DNA from 3 places in the Filimonas effusa genome. Region 3 is predicted to be linked to each of the others. Evidence: riboswitches for the same ligand, from Rfam matches in the RefSeq annotation. Region 3 holds a riboswitch; each other region holds the start of a gene.
What was found. Region 3 has a riboswitch for thiamine pyrophosphate ahead of ESB13_RS00540 (TonB-dependent receptor). Riboswitches for the same ligand answer to the same signal wherever they lie in the genome.

Region 1 (5,296 bases), on a different contig from region 3:
ACAATAGCGTCCTGGTTGTGCAGGATGGCTTTACGGATGTCTTTGAGCGGCACTTCCTGGTCGCCCCAGAAGACTTTTACTTTAAGATCGAACCAATCGATATTGGCGCGGGCTTCAATTTCAACACGGGGTTTACCCGTATTATATTTAAAGCGCTGGAGTTGTTGCAGGCCATAAACGGCGAAGCCGGCATCCTGCAGTTGCTGGTTCATTTTGAGGAACCATTTATCTTTCATGACCTCATCGAAGGGCATGTAGTAGTATCGGTTGTTGCGCTGGTTTTTGAATTTAGGATGGAGGCTGCGTAGTTGTTCGTAGGCTTCCTTTTCAAGCGGTTTATTGCGCCTGATAACGGTGAGCAGGTTATTGGCATCGTGGAAATACTCCTTATCCTCATCGTAGTCGACCAGTACATCGTCGTACATAAACTGCGGCTGGACCATGAGGTACTGGCTGCTGAATTCGCTAAGCATGACCCTGGTTTGCGGTTCGGGGCTGGTAACTTCGAATTGGAGACCTTCGGAGCATTGCAGCGGATATTGCTGTTGCAGGGGAACCAGGAAGCTATTCACCACATCGTTCTTATCGCGTGCGGGAAAGCGCAGTTCCCCTTTTTTGAACATATCGAGAACGGAGACGTCATCGGGTTTAGCAGGGAGATGCAGCACATCGTCCATGAAGAAGAAAAGCGATTTGAACAGGTGTACCCTTGCCGGGGTTTGTTCTGCCATGGTGTGGGCATTCATCGTGATGGTGATGAAGTTGTCGTCTTTAATGGCGTTAAACTGCAGATGAACGGGGAGAGAGCTGATACGCAGCGGCCGCACGTTGTTGTCGGAGAAGTTGCCCTCGCGCAGTACATAGAGGGGATACTGTGCGTTGGTGATAAAAGGCCAGATCTGGTGAAGAAGAGACAGGTAGTGCGCGCGCAGGCGTGGGATGTCTTTTTCGTTCAGCATGAGCCAGGGCTGTGCGTGGTTTTTCAGGTAGCTGCTACCGGTACCGATCATGTATTCGAAGAGGCGGCCATCGGAAAAGCCTACCAGCAGGTCGAAGAGATTATCGGCCAGGGGTTTGAGCCAGGGCCAATGTTCCTGATCATCGATAAGCAGCTTGCTAAAGCGTTTCCTGTTTTTTTCCTGTTGAATCAGGATTGGTTCCAATGTAAACCCTATATGCTTGTTGGTAGTAAGGTTAAAAAGGAAACCAATTTCTTCAGTTCTATCCATTAAAGTCACCGTTAAACGGCGGCAAATTAAATTCTTACGGTGTAAGACTGAAAATTTTATTTCACACAATATCTTTTCCGAAAGGCATCATGGAGACTTCGAGGAGTTTAAAGTGTTGTTTTCCAAAAGGGATACCTATGATGGTAATATAGAGGAGCAGTCCAAAGAAAAGGTGTGTAAGAGCTGTATACCAACCTCCGCAAAGCAGCCAGATGATATTACATACGGAAGTGAGGCAGCCGTTTTGGGTTTCGCGGTTTACAACCCTTGTACCGAAGGGCATTAATACAGCGGCGGCCAGTTTAAAGCATTGCAGGCCGAAAGGGATGCCTATGATGGTAAAGCAAAGGAGGATCCCGCCTATGAGATAGCCGAGTGCGGCGAAGAATCCGCCGAAGATGAGCCAGATAAGATTGCCTATTAAATTCATACAAATGGTGTTAACAGGTAAAAGATACAGAGAATACGCTTTACTTTGCAGTTTATCATTATTAACCCGGGGTGCTTTAGCTGAAAGGCTATGGCTGAGAAAAACCCGTTGAACCTGAACAGGGTAATTCCTGCGGAGGAAGTGCTATGGATATTCAATACTGGTTATCGCTCTTTGCGGAGCAGGCGCAGCAAACGAGTGCTGTGGAATGGGTTGCTGTAATTTTTGGAGTAACGGAGGTATTACTTGCCCGGAGGAATCACATCCTGTTGTATCCTGCAGGGATTATAAGCACGGTGCTGATCGCTTATATCATGTTCGACTCAAAGTTGTATGCAGAGGCATTGCTCAACGCCTATTATTTAATCATGAGTGTTTATGGCTGGATACACTGGGCGAGGCGCCGCAATGAACCGGCACTACCTATTACGCATACCCAAGGAAAGGAGTGGGCGGTGGTTGTGTTGATTGCCGGCTTAGGATGGGCGGTGTTGTATGGCACATTAAGCCATTATACCGATGCGCATTATCCAACCTGGGATGCATGGGTAAGTTCTACTGCCTGGGCAGGCATGTGGTTACTGGCCAGACGTAAGGTGGAGAACTGGCTGCTACTGAACCTGTCGAATTTATTTGCGGTGCCTTTGTTGTTTTACAAGGCATTGCCCATGATGGCCTGTCTTACTATTTTCCTGTTTATAATTGCTGTATTGGGTTATTTTGACTGGCGAAAGAAGGCTGTTAAAACTGTACGCAATCGAGAATTTTCCTAAGGCTATCCATCAACAGTGGTTTAACGATATAATCCTGGACTTCCGAGTATTGTTTAGCGCGATCGATATCGACCTGGCTGATGGAAGAGCTGATCATGTAGATCGTTACTTTACGGGGAAGGGAAGGCATCAGTTTGATGAATTCGTCGAGGAATTCCCAGCCGTCCATTACGGGCATATTAATATCGACCATAATGATTTCAGGCAGGCCATGGGGGTCTTTCATTTTCTCGTGTAAGAATTGTAATGCCTCTTCGCCGTTTTTGAAAGTGATCACTTGCCGACAGAAGTCGTTACCCATAATCATTTTTTTTACGGCGAACACATATACCTGGTCATCATCAATAATACACGCTACTTCAGCTTTACTCATGTAATATATATTTTAAACGTAGCACCATTATTCACTTCGCTGGACACTTCAATTTTTCCTCCCATAGACTCCACCTGGTTTTTGACGATAAAGAGGCCGATGCCTTTTGCGTCTCTGTTTCCATGAAAGGTATTGTACATGCCAAAGAGTTTTTTACCGTAACGTTCGAGGTTAAGGCCTTTTCCGTTATCGGAAACACACAGGATCTTTTTACCGTCTATCTCTTCGAAGCTGATATTGACTATGAGCTGGCGATCGGGGTGACGGTACTTAATAGTATTAGACACAAGGTTAAGCAAAATGCTTTCGAGGTAAGCGGGGTTATAATCTATTTCAACGTTGTCCGGAACATTCACGTTGATGGTCACCTGGTGCAATGTGATTTCAGCAGCCAGGATGCCGGCGGTATTATTGATATATTCCAGCAGGTTTAATTTAATTTTCTGCTGCCCTATAGAAGACTGGATAGAAACAACCTCGTTCAGGTGAACAATTGTTTCGCTCAGCAGCGAAGATACTTTTTTAAGATGTTGCATGAGCTCATTCTTTTCATCTTCGCTTTCGGCCTGATCTATCATATAGAGCAGCATCTCGAAATTGCCGGAGTGTGCTCTGAGATTATGGGAAACGATATGGGCGAAATTAACGAGCCTGTTATTTTGCTCACGTGCCAGTTCATTGGTATACCGCAGTTGCAGTTCTGTTTCTTTGCGACTGGTAATGTCTTCGATATGTGACACGAAGTGAACGGGGCGGCCAAGCCTATCTCTTACAAGGGATACGCTCAAGAGCACCCAAATGATATTTCCATTTTTATGAAAGTATCTTTTTTCGATCTGGTAGTCGTTGATCTCTCCACGCAGGAGCTGGTGCGCGCAGTCCAGATCTTTAGCAAGATCATCGGGATGTGTTAATTCCTGGAAAGTTTTCTGGTGTAGTTCTACTTCTGTGTAGCCTGTCATTTCGCATAAGTTTCTGTTTACCTTCATCAGCTGGCCTTCGGTTGAAACCAGGGCCATGCCTATAGCCGAGTGTTCAAAGGCGCGTAGGAAACGCTCCTCGCTCGTTTTTAATTCGTCTATATAAATACTACTTTTCATCACTACGCCCATTTAATGATGTTAAGGTATTCAATATTGGAACCAAGGGTACTTATAAACACATTAAAAGGCCGACCTGGTTTTTTAAAAAACACTTAAGCGGCCTATAATACTGATGACAGGAGATAAAGAAGGGAGGAAAACTGCGTTTTTAAGCGGTATAACCGATTATTTCTGCTGTTTTACCGAGCGGTAATTTTAACAAAACCAGAAGACAAATCGGCGGCTTCTGCTGTAAGCGTTACAACACCGGCTCTATCATTTGATTGTATCACGGCAAGACAAAGCCCGTTTAGTGTATTACAATAAGGCGCTTTAAAAGAAGAATGACTTACCGGGCTGCCGTTGTCGACAGCTATAAGTTTGCCTTCGCCGGCGACCTTAAAGTTCACGTGTATATCGGCATCCGGAACAATATTGCCTTTATCATCAATTACCTGTACAGTAATAAAGGACAGATCCCTGCTATTTGCCCCGATGCTGGTTCTATCGGCAATGAGGCGAAGCGCATGAGGGGCTCCCGCGGTTCTTCTTTCCTGTTGCAGCACTGTTCTGCCATCTTTGCGGGCAACCGCTTTAAGCGTTCCGGGAGCGAAGGGCACGCGCCATTTTACATGCAGGCTGGTATCTTTTTTCCGGATTCCCAAAGAGGTGTTGTTGAGAAAGAGTTCCACTTCATCGGCATTATTATAATAGGCCACTACGTCGATGGTGTCGTTGTTATTCCAGTTCCAATGTGGCAAGAGGTGCAATACCGGTTTGTTGGTCCACATACTTTGGTAGAGGTAGTAAACATCTTTCGGGAAGCCTGCCAGGTCGAGGATACCAAAATAGGAGCTACGGGCGGGCCAGGTATAAGGGGTTGGTTCGCCGAGATAATCGAAGCCTGTCCATACATACATACCAGAGACATGCTGCATACGGAGGAACAGCTTCAATGTTTCTTCGTGGGTGCTTCCCCAGGGAGCGCTTACATTATCGTAGGCTGAGACGGTAAAGCCGGGATTGCCTTTGGTGAAGGGTTTGTCCCATGCTTCGGGCCAACGGCGAATGCTATCGGAGGGAATTTTATCGTAGTGCCCTCTTGTTGCCAGTGCACTTACACTTTCGGTGACAATCATTTTTTTACCGGGCCAGGCGTGGAAGAAGCTATCCCATTTCCAATGATTATAATTATAGCCTATGAGATCTGATGCATTTGACAGGATCAGGTTGTTGAAGGGTTGTATTTCATTGTTAGCTGTTACTATTTCCCTTGTAGTATCCAGGGATCTTACAATACCTGCCAGTGTTCTGGCGATGGTGCGCCCGGAAGTATCGGCACCTGTACCCCATTGTTCTCCGATTTCGTTACCGATGCTCCATATGAATACGGAGGGATGGTTTCTATC
Region 2 (5,296 bases), on a different contig from region 3:
GCATTACGTGCGCCGGAAGTATTAGGCAAAAGGTGAACACCCGGATGTTGTAAATGCGCCAGTAATGTATCGGAATCGGTAGTGAGATCAACACGCTTCAATGCCACTGTTACCAGTTCAGATTGTGAAGCCAGCACCGCCTCCTCCATCTGTTGCGGCGTACCAAATTTCCCCGTACCCAGGAACAGCCTGGACCGGAATGTTTTATCTGCGATATTAAGCACCTGCATATAAAGCCTGATTAAATTGATGAACCAATGTTGTAGGATCTGCCGCATTAGTGATAGCACCGGAAACAGCAACGCCATATACACCTGTAGCTACTATTACAGGGATGTCGTCAGGCACAATACCCCCAATCGCATAAACGGGAGGAAAAGATGCCGGCAAGGCAGTTATAATGTCCTTATATCCTTCAGCACCCAGCACAGGACTTAGTTTGTCTTTTGTAGTGGTGAACCGGAAGGGGCCAAGGCCAATATAGTCGCAGCCTTCAGCGATGCGTTGCCGCACGTCATCCAGGGTATTGGCCGTACCACCAATGATCTTGCCTGTTCCCAATAATTGCCTGGCTTCGGGAACCGGCATATCGGATAAGCCCACATGAATACCGTCGGCATCAATTTCTTTTGCCTGCAGCACAAAATCATTAACAATAAAAGTAGCCTTGTAAGCTTTGCAGCGGTCGCGTACCTGTATAGCCAACGAGCGCACCTCGTGCTCTTCCAATGTTTTTGCGCGCAGCTGAATCCAGGAACAACCGGCATCGAGCGCTGTTTGTATATTCCGAAGCTGCCCTGCGGGTGTATCTCCCTGTGATATGTATTGAAGTTTACTAAACATATAATTTTGTTTATACTATTGGCGGGAACAATGGCTTTGCGTCTGAAAGCCATTGATCTTTCAAGTCCCGGAATGCTTCAAGGGGACTATTATCCTCCCATATGGCACCCAGTACAGCCACTCCTTTAAACCCCATTTGCAGCGGTTTTGTACAGTTGTGTTTATCAATGCCTCCTATCGCAATTAATGGCGACACAGCCTCTGTCACCTGTTTGCATCCGCAGAGATTGACATTGGCCCTGTATCCCGTTTTTGAAATGCTATCGAACACAGGGCCCAGAAAAGCATAACTAAAGCAAGTGGACAACGATCTGGCAGCTTCAACATCATGAAGCGAAGTCGATAACCTGAATCCTGCCGCCACCAGTTCGCGCCAAAAGATCTTATCAGTTTTTAATCTTGCATCTTCTGTAAAATGCAAGCGCGTTAACCCTGTCTCCAATGCCAGCGCATGATGGTGATGCAGCGCTATTCGCTGGTAATATTCCGGATCAATAGCCGCAAGCAGCTCTTTTACCTCCGTCAAAGAGGCAGCAGGCTTGCGCAGGTGAAAATGAAACAGGCCGGCTTTAAACAAGCTGTTAATTATACCCGCTTCATTTTTTACCGGGTGCGGACTGGAGATTACAGCTAACATCAGGAATAGATATTACTGCCCTGCATTTTAAATTCTTCTGCCTTTTCAAACAAGCCTGAGGCAGCAGACTCCCTGATCTCCTGCGTTATTTGCATAGAGCAGAATTTAGGTCCGCACATAGAACAGAAATGAGCCACCTTGGCGCCATCCGCTGGTAGGGTTTCATCATGGAATGACCGCGCCGTATCGGGATCGAGCGATAAGTTGAACTGATCTTCCCAGCGGAATTCAAATCTGGCTTTGCTTAGTGCATTGTCACGGTATTGCGCGCCGGGATGGCCTTTCGCCAGATCTGCAGCATGTGCTGCCAGCTTATAGGTGATCACGCCATCTTTCACATCCTTTTTATCCGGAAGTCCCAGGTGTTCTTTAGGCGTTACATAACAAAGCATGGCAGTACCAAACCAACCAATCATAGCAGCACCTATAGCCGATGTTATGTGATCGTAACCGGGAGCGATATCAGTAGTCAGGGGGCCAAGCGTATAGAAAGGCGCTTCATGACATTCACGCAACTGTTTATCCATGTTTTCCCTGATGAGATGCATAGGCACATGCCCAGGGCCTTCGATCATCACCTGTACATCATGTTTCCATGCAATCTTTGTCAATTCACCAAGGGTCTCCAATTCTGCAAACTGAGCTGCATCGTTGGCGTCGGCGATGGAGCCCGGGCGAAGGCCATCACCTAAGGAGAAAGCCACATCGTAGGCTTTCATGATCTCACAGATCTCTTCGAAATGAGTATAAAGGAAATTTTCTTTATGATGTGCCAGGCACCACTTTGCCATGATGCTGCCACCACGGGAAACAATGCCCGTTACTCTTTTTGCTGTTAGCGGTATATACCGGAGCAAGACACCTGCATGAATCGTAAAATAGGAAACACCTTGTTCAGCCTGCTCGATAAGCGTATCGCGGAAGATCTCCCAGGTAAGGTTTTCTGCTTTGCCATTCACTTTTTCAAGCGCCTGGTAAATAGGCACTGTGCCAATAGGAACGGGAGAATTGCGTATGATCCATTCACGGGTTTCGTGAATATTCTTGCCGGTAGAAAGATCCATAATAGTATCCGCTCCCCAGCGGCAGGCCCATACCGCTTTTTCCACCTCTTCTTCAATAGAGGAAGTGACGGCGCTGTTGCCGATGTTTGCATTTATCTTCACCAGGAAATTCCGGCCTATGATCATAGGTTCCGATTCCGGGTGGTTGATATTATTGGGAATGATAGCCCGTCCTGCAGCAATTTCATCTCTTACAAACTCAGGCGTAATAAATCCCTGGGGCGTATTAGCGCCAAAGCTCTGTCCCGGGTGCTGTTGTGTTAAGACTTCATAGGAGCCATTCAGCTGTTGCTTCAGATCCGTGATCCGCTGGTTTTCCCTGATAGCGACATATTCCATTTCGGCAGTTACAATGCCTTTACGCGCATAATGCAGCTGTGAAACATTGGCCCCCTTTTTCGCGCGCAAAGGAGTGGCAATATGCTCAAACCTAAGCGGAGAAAGGCTTTCGTCAGCCAGCCGTTGCCGGCCATACTCTGAAGAAAGTTCGTTCAGCGGCTCAACATCACCCCTGTCGAGGATCCATTGCTGGCGCAGGCGGGGAAGCCCTTTCCTGATATCGATGTTTACATTATCATCGGTATACGCACCACTGGCATCATATACAGTCACCGGGTTGTTGGCTTCGAGCGTTCCATTGCCAAGCCTGGTTGGCGAGAGCATTATTTCCCGCATCGCCACTTCGATAGGATGCAGCAGACCCTTTACATAAATTTTACGGGAACCGGAGATAGCACCGGTTGACACAGCCTGCTGTGAAGGCATTTTTTCCTGTTTACTCATAGCTTAACCTCCTTGTGTTGCTTTAATGATGAGAATAGTGTCGTTTGGCTGCACGATATAGCTGTCGTGCTGCGTTTTAGGGATTACAGTATTGTTCACTGCTACGGCAACGCCATTGCGTTTACTGCCAAGCTCAGCAGCTACAATGCTTTCGAGTGTTGCCCGTTCGGCAATTTCTTTGGGACTATTGTTTAAGATAATTGTCATTCCTGTAACAATTTTAACTTTAGGAATGACATGCAGGCGCGTGAAAGTTATATAAAGCGCATGAAGTTGTCTTTACTTTTTCCCTTCGGCAGTACTAACTGCATCAGGTTCAAAGGGTATCATCTCAGCCCATACAGGCACCCCTAAAGTTTAGTGAAGGTAGACAATTATTTGAAAAATCAAAATCCTGAAAAAATTAGTTTCTGCCGAAACGTGGTCCGGAGAACAAGGGCGATCCTATCCTGATACCCGTAGAACTCTTATTACCATTGAGATACGACGCAATAAAGTCAACCCGGAAAAATCCAAGAATATTTTCAAGGCCGGCAAATGCTTCTACATAGTTGTTGTTGCTGTTTACGTAAAATGTATTGGAACCAATTACAAGGAACCAGTTCAACCGTTTAAACAACGGAATTTTATTAGTAAGCATTCCTTTTAAATGATATTCCACATGGCCGGCGCCATACAGCGATGCCGTGGTGCTGTTGGCATAATAAGGCGCCAACTGAAAGCTGTTGAGGTAACGGCCTGCGAAGATCAACTGGTTGCCATTGAAATGCTGGTAGTCCTGTATGGGCACCCGCTTGCTGTTAAGGAAGCCACCTGCATTCACTCCATAACTCAACTCACCTTTTAATTTCAAGTCGATATTGTCCCATATTGAAACGCGCCACTTATCGAAGTCTACATCACTACCCGCTATATCTTTCACACCCTTTGTATAAGCAACTTCAAAAACAGGCCAGTCAGATCCAAATGCTATTTTCCTGTCCGGCATTTGTATATAATACTGTCCTGGCTGGTATTGCCATTCTATATCAAAGCTCACTGCCTGATGCCGCGAAAACTGGCTGCTCAACTGTTCGTAAGGATAGTTGGGGGTAAATTCACGGTTCTTTTTAAAGAAAGAATAGTTGGATGTATTCTCCAAAGGAAGACGGTCTTCATACAATACAGCCACATTGAAACGCATGCTATTATCCCATCGCTTACTATAACGGAGCTCACCGAAATAGTTTTCATAAATCTTCATATAAGCACGGTGTTCCAGCAGGGTATAAACTGAGTTAAAGAAAGGAGTAATTGGTTCATTACGATTAAACTGTGTAACTCTTTTCCCCCCGCTTAATTGCCAGCTACTACGCTTTTCTACCCACTCGCCTTCTTCATTCCGGGCTATTCCTGAGAACACAAAACTACCAGCTGCATAAAAATGTGTGTTACTGGTCCCATAACGCAGGTTAGGAATAAAGCTTAACTGGCGGCGTGTTCTTCCCCATTTCTGCTGAAACTTCGCCTTCATTTTTACAGCATAGCCCTCTACAGCATTATATTCTACCATTGAACCCAACGGCTCCCAGCTAAAACTCCACGGATGCTCCGGATGATAATCGGATACTTCAATTCCGTTTACAAACACATTAGAGAAGTTTAAGCTGGCCTCAGCCTTTCGGATGGAGTCCTTGTTTGCTTTTACCCAGGCAGGGTCGGAATGTAATTCATGTATGCTATCTTTAAAAGCATAGTCTTTGAGCTCTTCAGGTTCCAGTTGAACAGGCCGCATGCTATCCCAATAATGTTTGGGCTTCTTGTTTACACCGGTATCATAGCTTATAACCACCCTGTTAAAATATTTCTCTCCAAATTGAGGCAGTGTATCATATTTACTAAAAACATTTAAAGCACTTCCCGCCATTTCAACGCCGAGAATATTAAGCGAAAAGCTAATTACCTGATCTTTCACCTGCCATATGTCAGA
Region 3 (5,296 bases):
TGAAGCGCTGAAAGCGCGTTTGGATAACGGCGAGCAGATACATCTGCTGGATGTGCGCGAGGACAGCGAGAGGGCTGAATTTAATATCGGTGGCACGCATTTACCCCTGGGTAAAGTGCAGGCGATGCAGGTAGAAGACATTGAGGGATGGAAAGGTGATGAAGTGATCATCTACTGCAGAAGCGGTAACAGGAGCGGTGTAGCTGCATTGCTCATGGAACAGGCAGGTTTTAAGAATACAGTGAACCTGGTTGGGGGGATGCTGGCCTGGCGCGATAAGTTTGGTGAATAAGCGTACGTTTATCTAATAGATCAATTACGCATAGACCGTCGAACAGGACAGTAAAAGAGGCCGTATCATAAGTGCGATACGGCCTCTTTTATTTGGGTACCTCCTGATGGAGCCGGGTTCGCGTTTAAGCAATTCTCAGCGGCTATTTTTATTTATGAGCCAACCTCTTTTTTAAAGTCCGGCGCAAGTATAAGCTTGTGAAGCCGGTTATATTATTTAAAGCCTGATATTCACTGCCACCATGAAATTGGTGCCGGCCATTGTGGTGTAGTAATTATCTTCATATGGGCCATAACCGGCGGCGATGCCGGGGTAGGCAGCTCCTGTTGCTTCGTATTTCCTGTTGAAGACATTGTTGACATAACCTGTAATATTCCATTCGTTGAACAGGAAGTTCTTGATCGTATAAATAACCCTCGCATCCTGTACGTAATAGTCTCTCAGGCTGCGTTCCGCTTTCTGGGTATTATCCATGTACTGCTTGCTGACGTATTTGGCCGGCAGGCCTATTTCCAGTTGTTTAACGGGAGTAAGAATAATGCTGCCTCCTGCAACGATCGATGGTGAGAAGGAAATATCTGTATTGGAATAGGCTGTGCCTTCTTCTCCTACATGCTCGAAGTCGTCGTTGTAAATAGTGAGATAGTTGGTAAATGATTTTATCTTATTCCGGCTAAAGGCTGCATTGCCTTGTATAGCCACCCAGCGGTTGAGGTTTACGCTGCCCTGCAGTTCTATACCTAACCTGTAGCTATTGGGAACGTTGATGCGGGTATAAGCTCCCACATCGTTACGGGCGCCTGTTTGAACCAGCTGGTTGTTGTACAACATATAATAACCAGTGGCAGACCAGCTGTATTTGCTGGTTTTTTCTTCTATGCCCAGCTCAAAGTCGTGCAGGGTTTCTTTCCGTGGCTGCTGTTGCTGAGCGGCTTCAAAGTCGTCGCGGTTGGGCTCTTTGTTGGCCATCGCATAACTCAGGTAAGCATTCCAGTTGTTCTTACGGTAACTGATACCTGCTTTGGGATTCACGAAATTGAAATTGCGTTTTACAATAAGTGACGGGTTGTCCTGGAAGCCATACATATTGTACACAACGTGTTTGTATTGCAGGTCGGCAAACAGGCTCCAGTTGTTGTTGAGCTGATGCAGCCATTTCGTATAGATGTTCAGATCTGTTTTTTTTGCGTCGAGATCATAGTAGCGGTGGTTCTTGGGAGCGCCGGCCTGTGCCCATATCACCTCTCCATAATGACCGCCATCGTAGATCGTCCAGCTGCCACCGATGGTAAATTCATTGGAGGCGTTCCGTGATTGCACGGAGAATGTTTGCCCGTAATAGTAGTTGTCGAGCCAGCGGTCTCGTACCAGGTCTGTCGTATCGAGTACTTGGTTTCCAACGTTAAAGCCGGGTAAGCCGTAGTTGGGCAGGGCTTGTTTGGCTTTATACTCTTCGTAATATCCTTTACCCCTTGACAGGAAGCTGGCAACGTTGAGTGTCCAGCTCCGGCCGAGATTCTGGTTCAGGAAAAGCTGGTAATGATCCTGCTGGTAGTTATCGGTTTGATTGTTATAAGGCTCTCCTTCTTTTTCGGTTCCGGCTGCATTATAGGTCCTATAGGTATCGCGATAAGCTTCGGGGACGCCATACCAGGCCTGGTATGTTTTTTCAGTGCCGGTGATAATATTGAAGCGGACAGTGGTGTTGTCGGAAAGATAAGCGCTGGAAAGGTAGAGCGCTTTGAGATCGGAAGAAGCGCGGTCGATATAGCCGTCGCTTTTCAGGCGGCTTAACCTGGCGTCTACTGTAAAGTGGCCATTGATAAGACCGCTTCCTGCTTTAAGCGTATTTTTCCAGGTATTGAAAGAGCCAAAGTTGTTATTGCTTTCTGCGTAGGCTTTTTCGTTGAATTCATTTGTGGTGATGTTCACTGTTGCTCCAAAGGCGCCTGCCCCGTTGGTGGAGGTGCCCACACCGCGCTGGATCTGGATGGAGTTTGCGGAAGAGGCAAGATCGGGCAGGTCTACGAAAAAGCTGCCCTGGCTTTCGGCGTCGTTGTAGGGAATGCCGTTTAGCGTAACGTTGATACGGGTAACATCGGAGCCGCGTATGCGCATAGAGGTATAGCCAATGCCGTTACCTGCATCGGAAGCTACGATCACCGATGGTGTTTGATTGAGCAGAAAGGGGAGATCCTGACCCAGGTTCACCCTGGCGATCTGTTCCTTGCCGATGTTCGTTTTAGTGAAAGGAGCGCGGTCTGAGGCCCGTATAGACCGTACTTCCAAGGGTTCCAGCAAAAAAGCCTGGTCTTCCATCCTGAAACGCTGTAAACCCGGTACGGGAAGAACGATGTGCTGGCGGATCATTTTTTTACCGGTGGCTTCCAATGTAAGTTCATAACTGCCGGCTGCTGCGGAAAAACTGAAATTGCCGGTGTTGGTGCTTGCGGAGGTCCATTTTCGCCCGTTTTGTGAGAGGGTAATGGTTACGCCTTCAACAGGCTGGTTCCTGCTGTCTGTGATAATGCCTTCCAATGGGGTTTGTGCGAAACCCAGTAGTGTTGTAAATAAGGCGAGAATCATCCCTGATAAATACTTCATCCTGTTCTTTTTGAAATCAATTACAATAATGCTGAACAGGAAATTGCTATAGGAGAGGACACACGGTGTGAAAGAGACGGCCTTCCCTTCGCAGGCATTACCCTGTTCAGGTTCAACGGGTTTAATCTCAGCCTTCCTGTTTCCAGGAATAGCACCCCGAGGAATTACTGCCGGGTAGCTCACCCTTGCAGTGTTGCAAAGAAAGGCAGAAAATTTAAATAACCTGTAACATTCTTTTTTTTCGCCCGTTCCAATATAAATTCGTTGCTATGAGAAAGATAATAGCAGTTTTAACCCTTGCCATGCTGTCTATGTCCCAGTTGATGGCTCAGAACCTGGTATATGATGAAAATGCCGAGATTCGTGAGGTAGGTGCTTTTAACGGTATTGAAGTATCGGGAGGTATGATCCTTTATATTTCACAGGGGGCAGAATGTGCTGTAGCTGTGAGTGCGGAGGACCGTCAGTTTGTATCGAAGATAAAAACGGAGGTAAGAGATGGTGTGCTGCATATCGTGCCGCAGGGCGGGGCCTGGAACGGCTGGAACTGGGGGAATAAACAACTGAAGGCTTATATTACTGTCAAGAACCTGCAGTTGCTGCGTCTCAGGGGAGCCGCCTCTGTAAGGCTGGCGAATGAAGTGGCGGTAAATGCGCTTCGTATAGAGATCACCGGTGCAAGTTCTCTTAAAGGGGCGTTAAAAGGGAATGCGGTAAAAGTTGAGGTGAGTGGCGCTTCACGTGCAGAACTCAGCGGAAGTCTTACTGTGTTTTCTGTTGAAGTAAGTGGTGCGAGTACTGTCAGGGCTTATGAACTGAGTGCTGCTACCTGTTCTGTTGAGGCGTCTGGTGCATCGAATGCGCAGGTGACCGCAACAAAGGAATTGTCGCTGCAGGCCAGTGGTGCCAGCAATGTAAGTTACAAGGGAGAAGCTGTTGTAAAGAAGCTGGAATCGAGTGGCGCGTCGAATGTTAGAAAAAGAGATTAAAGAATAAACTGGCGTTTTTAAAAAAAGGTTTGCTCGTGTGCTAATAAGTTCTATATTTGCACTCCAATTACATCGCGAAGTAGAGCAGCGGTAGCTCGTCGGGCTCATAACCCGAAGGTCGGGGGTTCGATCCCTCCCTTCGCAACAGAGGAAATCTTTAAAGGATTTTAAATAAAAAGCTTATCCATTCCGGGTAAGCTTTTTTATTGCTTTCAACCACATTACACCAGATCAAGGGATCATGGGGCATATCAAAAGTTGAGGGATTAAACGGATCAAGTTGAAAACTTGGGGGCTGATAAATATTACGCATAAAGTTGGATCAAGTCGATTTCTTGGGGGGCTGCTAAAAATTATGCATAAAGTTTCGCTAGCCTAAAGAGGAAGAACTACTACGAAAAAAAGTGTATGCCTGCTTAGGGTGGCATGCATTCTTTGCCTAGGCTGTATTACGCCGTTGTGCCCGGCAGCGCGGCTGTTTTTCGTTTAAATATGTATTACTGCCCGATTATAGTTACCTTTGCCGGCCCCGCAACGGAGGGGATATTATAACAATCTACCTTGTTCATTTCCAGGTTAGATGAACATTGTTTTATGAAAGCTGGTTTTGTCAACATATTTGGTAAGCCCAATGCGGGCAAAAGTACCCTGCTCAACGCGCTGCTGGGTGAAAAGCTCGCTATTGTATCTTCCAAGGTACAAACTACCCGCGACCGTATCAAAGGCTTTTTAACGTCGCCTGGCGCCTACCAGATCATTTTTTCCGATACCCCCGGTATCATAGAGCCTAAATACAAGCTGCATGAGCGGATGATGCATTCGGTAAAGAGTGCGCTGGAAGATGCAGATGTGGCAATACTACTGGTTGATATTAAAGATGACCTGGAGGAAAATCACCAGCTTTTTGCTTCTTTACGCCTGAAAGTGCCTTGTATTGTTGTTTTGAATAAAACTGACACGGTAAAGGCAACGGTTGTTGAGGCGGCAGCGAAGTTTTTTGGTGCGCAGTCGTATTGCAAAAAAATTGTAACGATATCCGCACTTAAAGAAAGCAACCTGGATGCATTGAAGGGCGCTATCCTGGAACTGCTGCCTGAAGGCGATCCTTTTTATAGCGAAGACGACCTGACTGATCTGCCTACAAAGTTTTTTGTGGGAGAGATGATCAGGGAAAAAATATACCAGCTGTTTGGTGATGAAATACCCTACCATTCAGCCGTGATGGTGAACGAGTTTAAGGAAAAAGATACCTTGATAAAGATCCAGGCCGATATCATTGTTCAGCGCGAAACGCAAAAAGCGATTCTCATTGGCGAAGGCGGCAAGATGATTAAAAAAATAGGAACCCTTGCCAGGGAAGATATTGAAGCTTTTCTTCAGCAAAAGGTATTCCTGCAGTTGTTTATAAAAG

Region 1: another riboswitch for thiamine pyrophosphate. It lies ahead of pnuC (nicotinamide riboside transporter PnuC); the one in region 3 lies ahead of ESB13_RS00540 (TonB-dependent receptor).
Region 2: another riboswitch for thiamine pyrophosphate. It lies ahead of thiS (sulfur carrier protein ThiS); the one in region 3 lies ahead of ESB13_RS00540 (TonB-dependent receptor).

Annotation. Positions count from the first base shown of each region.
Region 1 covers NZ_SDHZ01000002.1:1,474,802-1,480,097, forward strand. Annotated here, with positions in the region: gene ESB13_RS17150 (DEAD/DEAH box helicase) at 1-1,229, opposite strand, end outside; gene ESB13_RS17155 (YccF domain-containing protein) at 1,291-1,659, opposite strand; TPP riboswitch at 1,717-1,818, shown strand; gene pnuC (nicotinamide riboside transporter PnuC) at 1,806-2,432, shown strand; gene ESB13_RS17165 (response regulator) at 2,401-2,805, opposite strand; gene ESB13_RS17170 (sensor histidine kinase) at 2,802-3,905, opposite strand; gene ESB13_RS17175 (glycoside hydrolase family 2 TIM barrel-domain containing protein) at 4,088-5,296, opposite strand, start outside.
Region 2 covers NZ_SDHZ01000005.1:48,213-53,508, forward strand. Annotated here, with positions in the region: gene ESB13_RS21615 (thiazole synthase) at 1-230, opposite strand, end outside; gene ESB13_RS21620 (thiamine phosphate synthase) at 217-843, opposite strand; gene ESB13_RS21625 (thiamine phosphate synthase) at 854-1,480, opposite strand; gene thiC (phosphomethylpyrimidine synthase ThiC) at 1,480-3,327, opposite strand; gene thiS (sulfur carrier protein ThiS) at 3,331-3,534, opposite strand; TPP riboswitch at 3,597-3,689, opposite strand; gene ESB13_RS21640 (DUF5686 and carboxypeptidase regulatory-like domain-containing protein) at 3,731-5,296, opposite strand, start outside.
Region 3 covers NZ_SDHZ01000001.1:129,748-135,043, forward strand. Annotated here, with positions in the region: gene ESB13_RS00535 (rhodanese-like domain-containing protein) at 1-292, shown strand, start outside; gene ESB13_RS00540 (TonB-dependent receptor) at 509-2,896, opposite strand; TPP riboswitch at 2,963-3,065, opposite strand; gene ESB13_RS00545 (head GIN domain-containing protein) at 3,166-3,885, shown strand; tRNA gene ESB13_RS00550 (tRNA-Met) at 3,959-4,030, shown strand; gene era (GTPase Era) at 4,480-5,296, shown strand, end outside.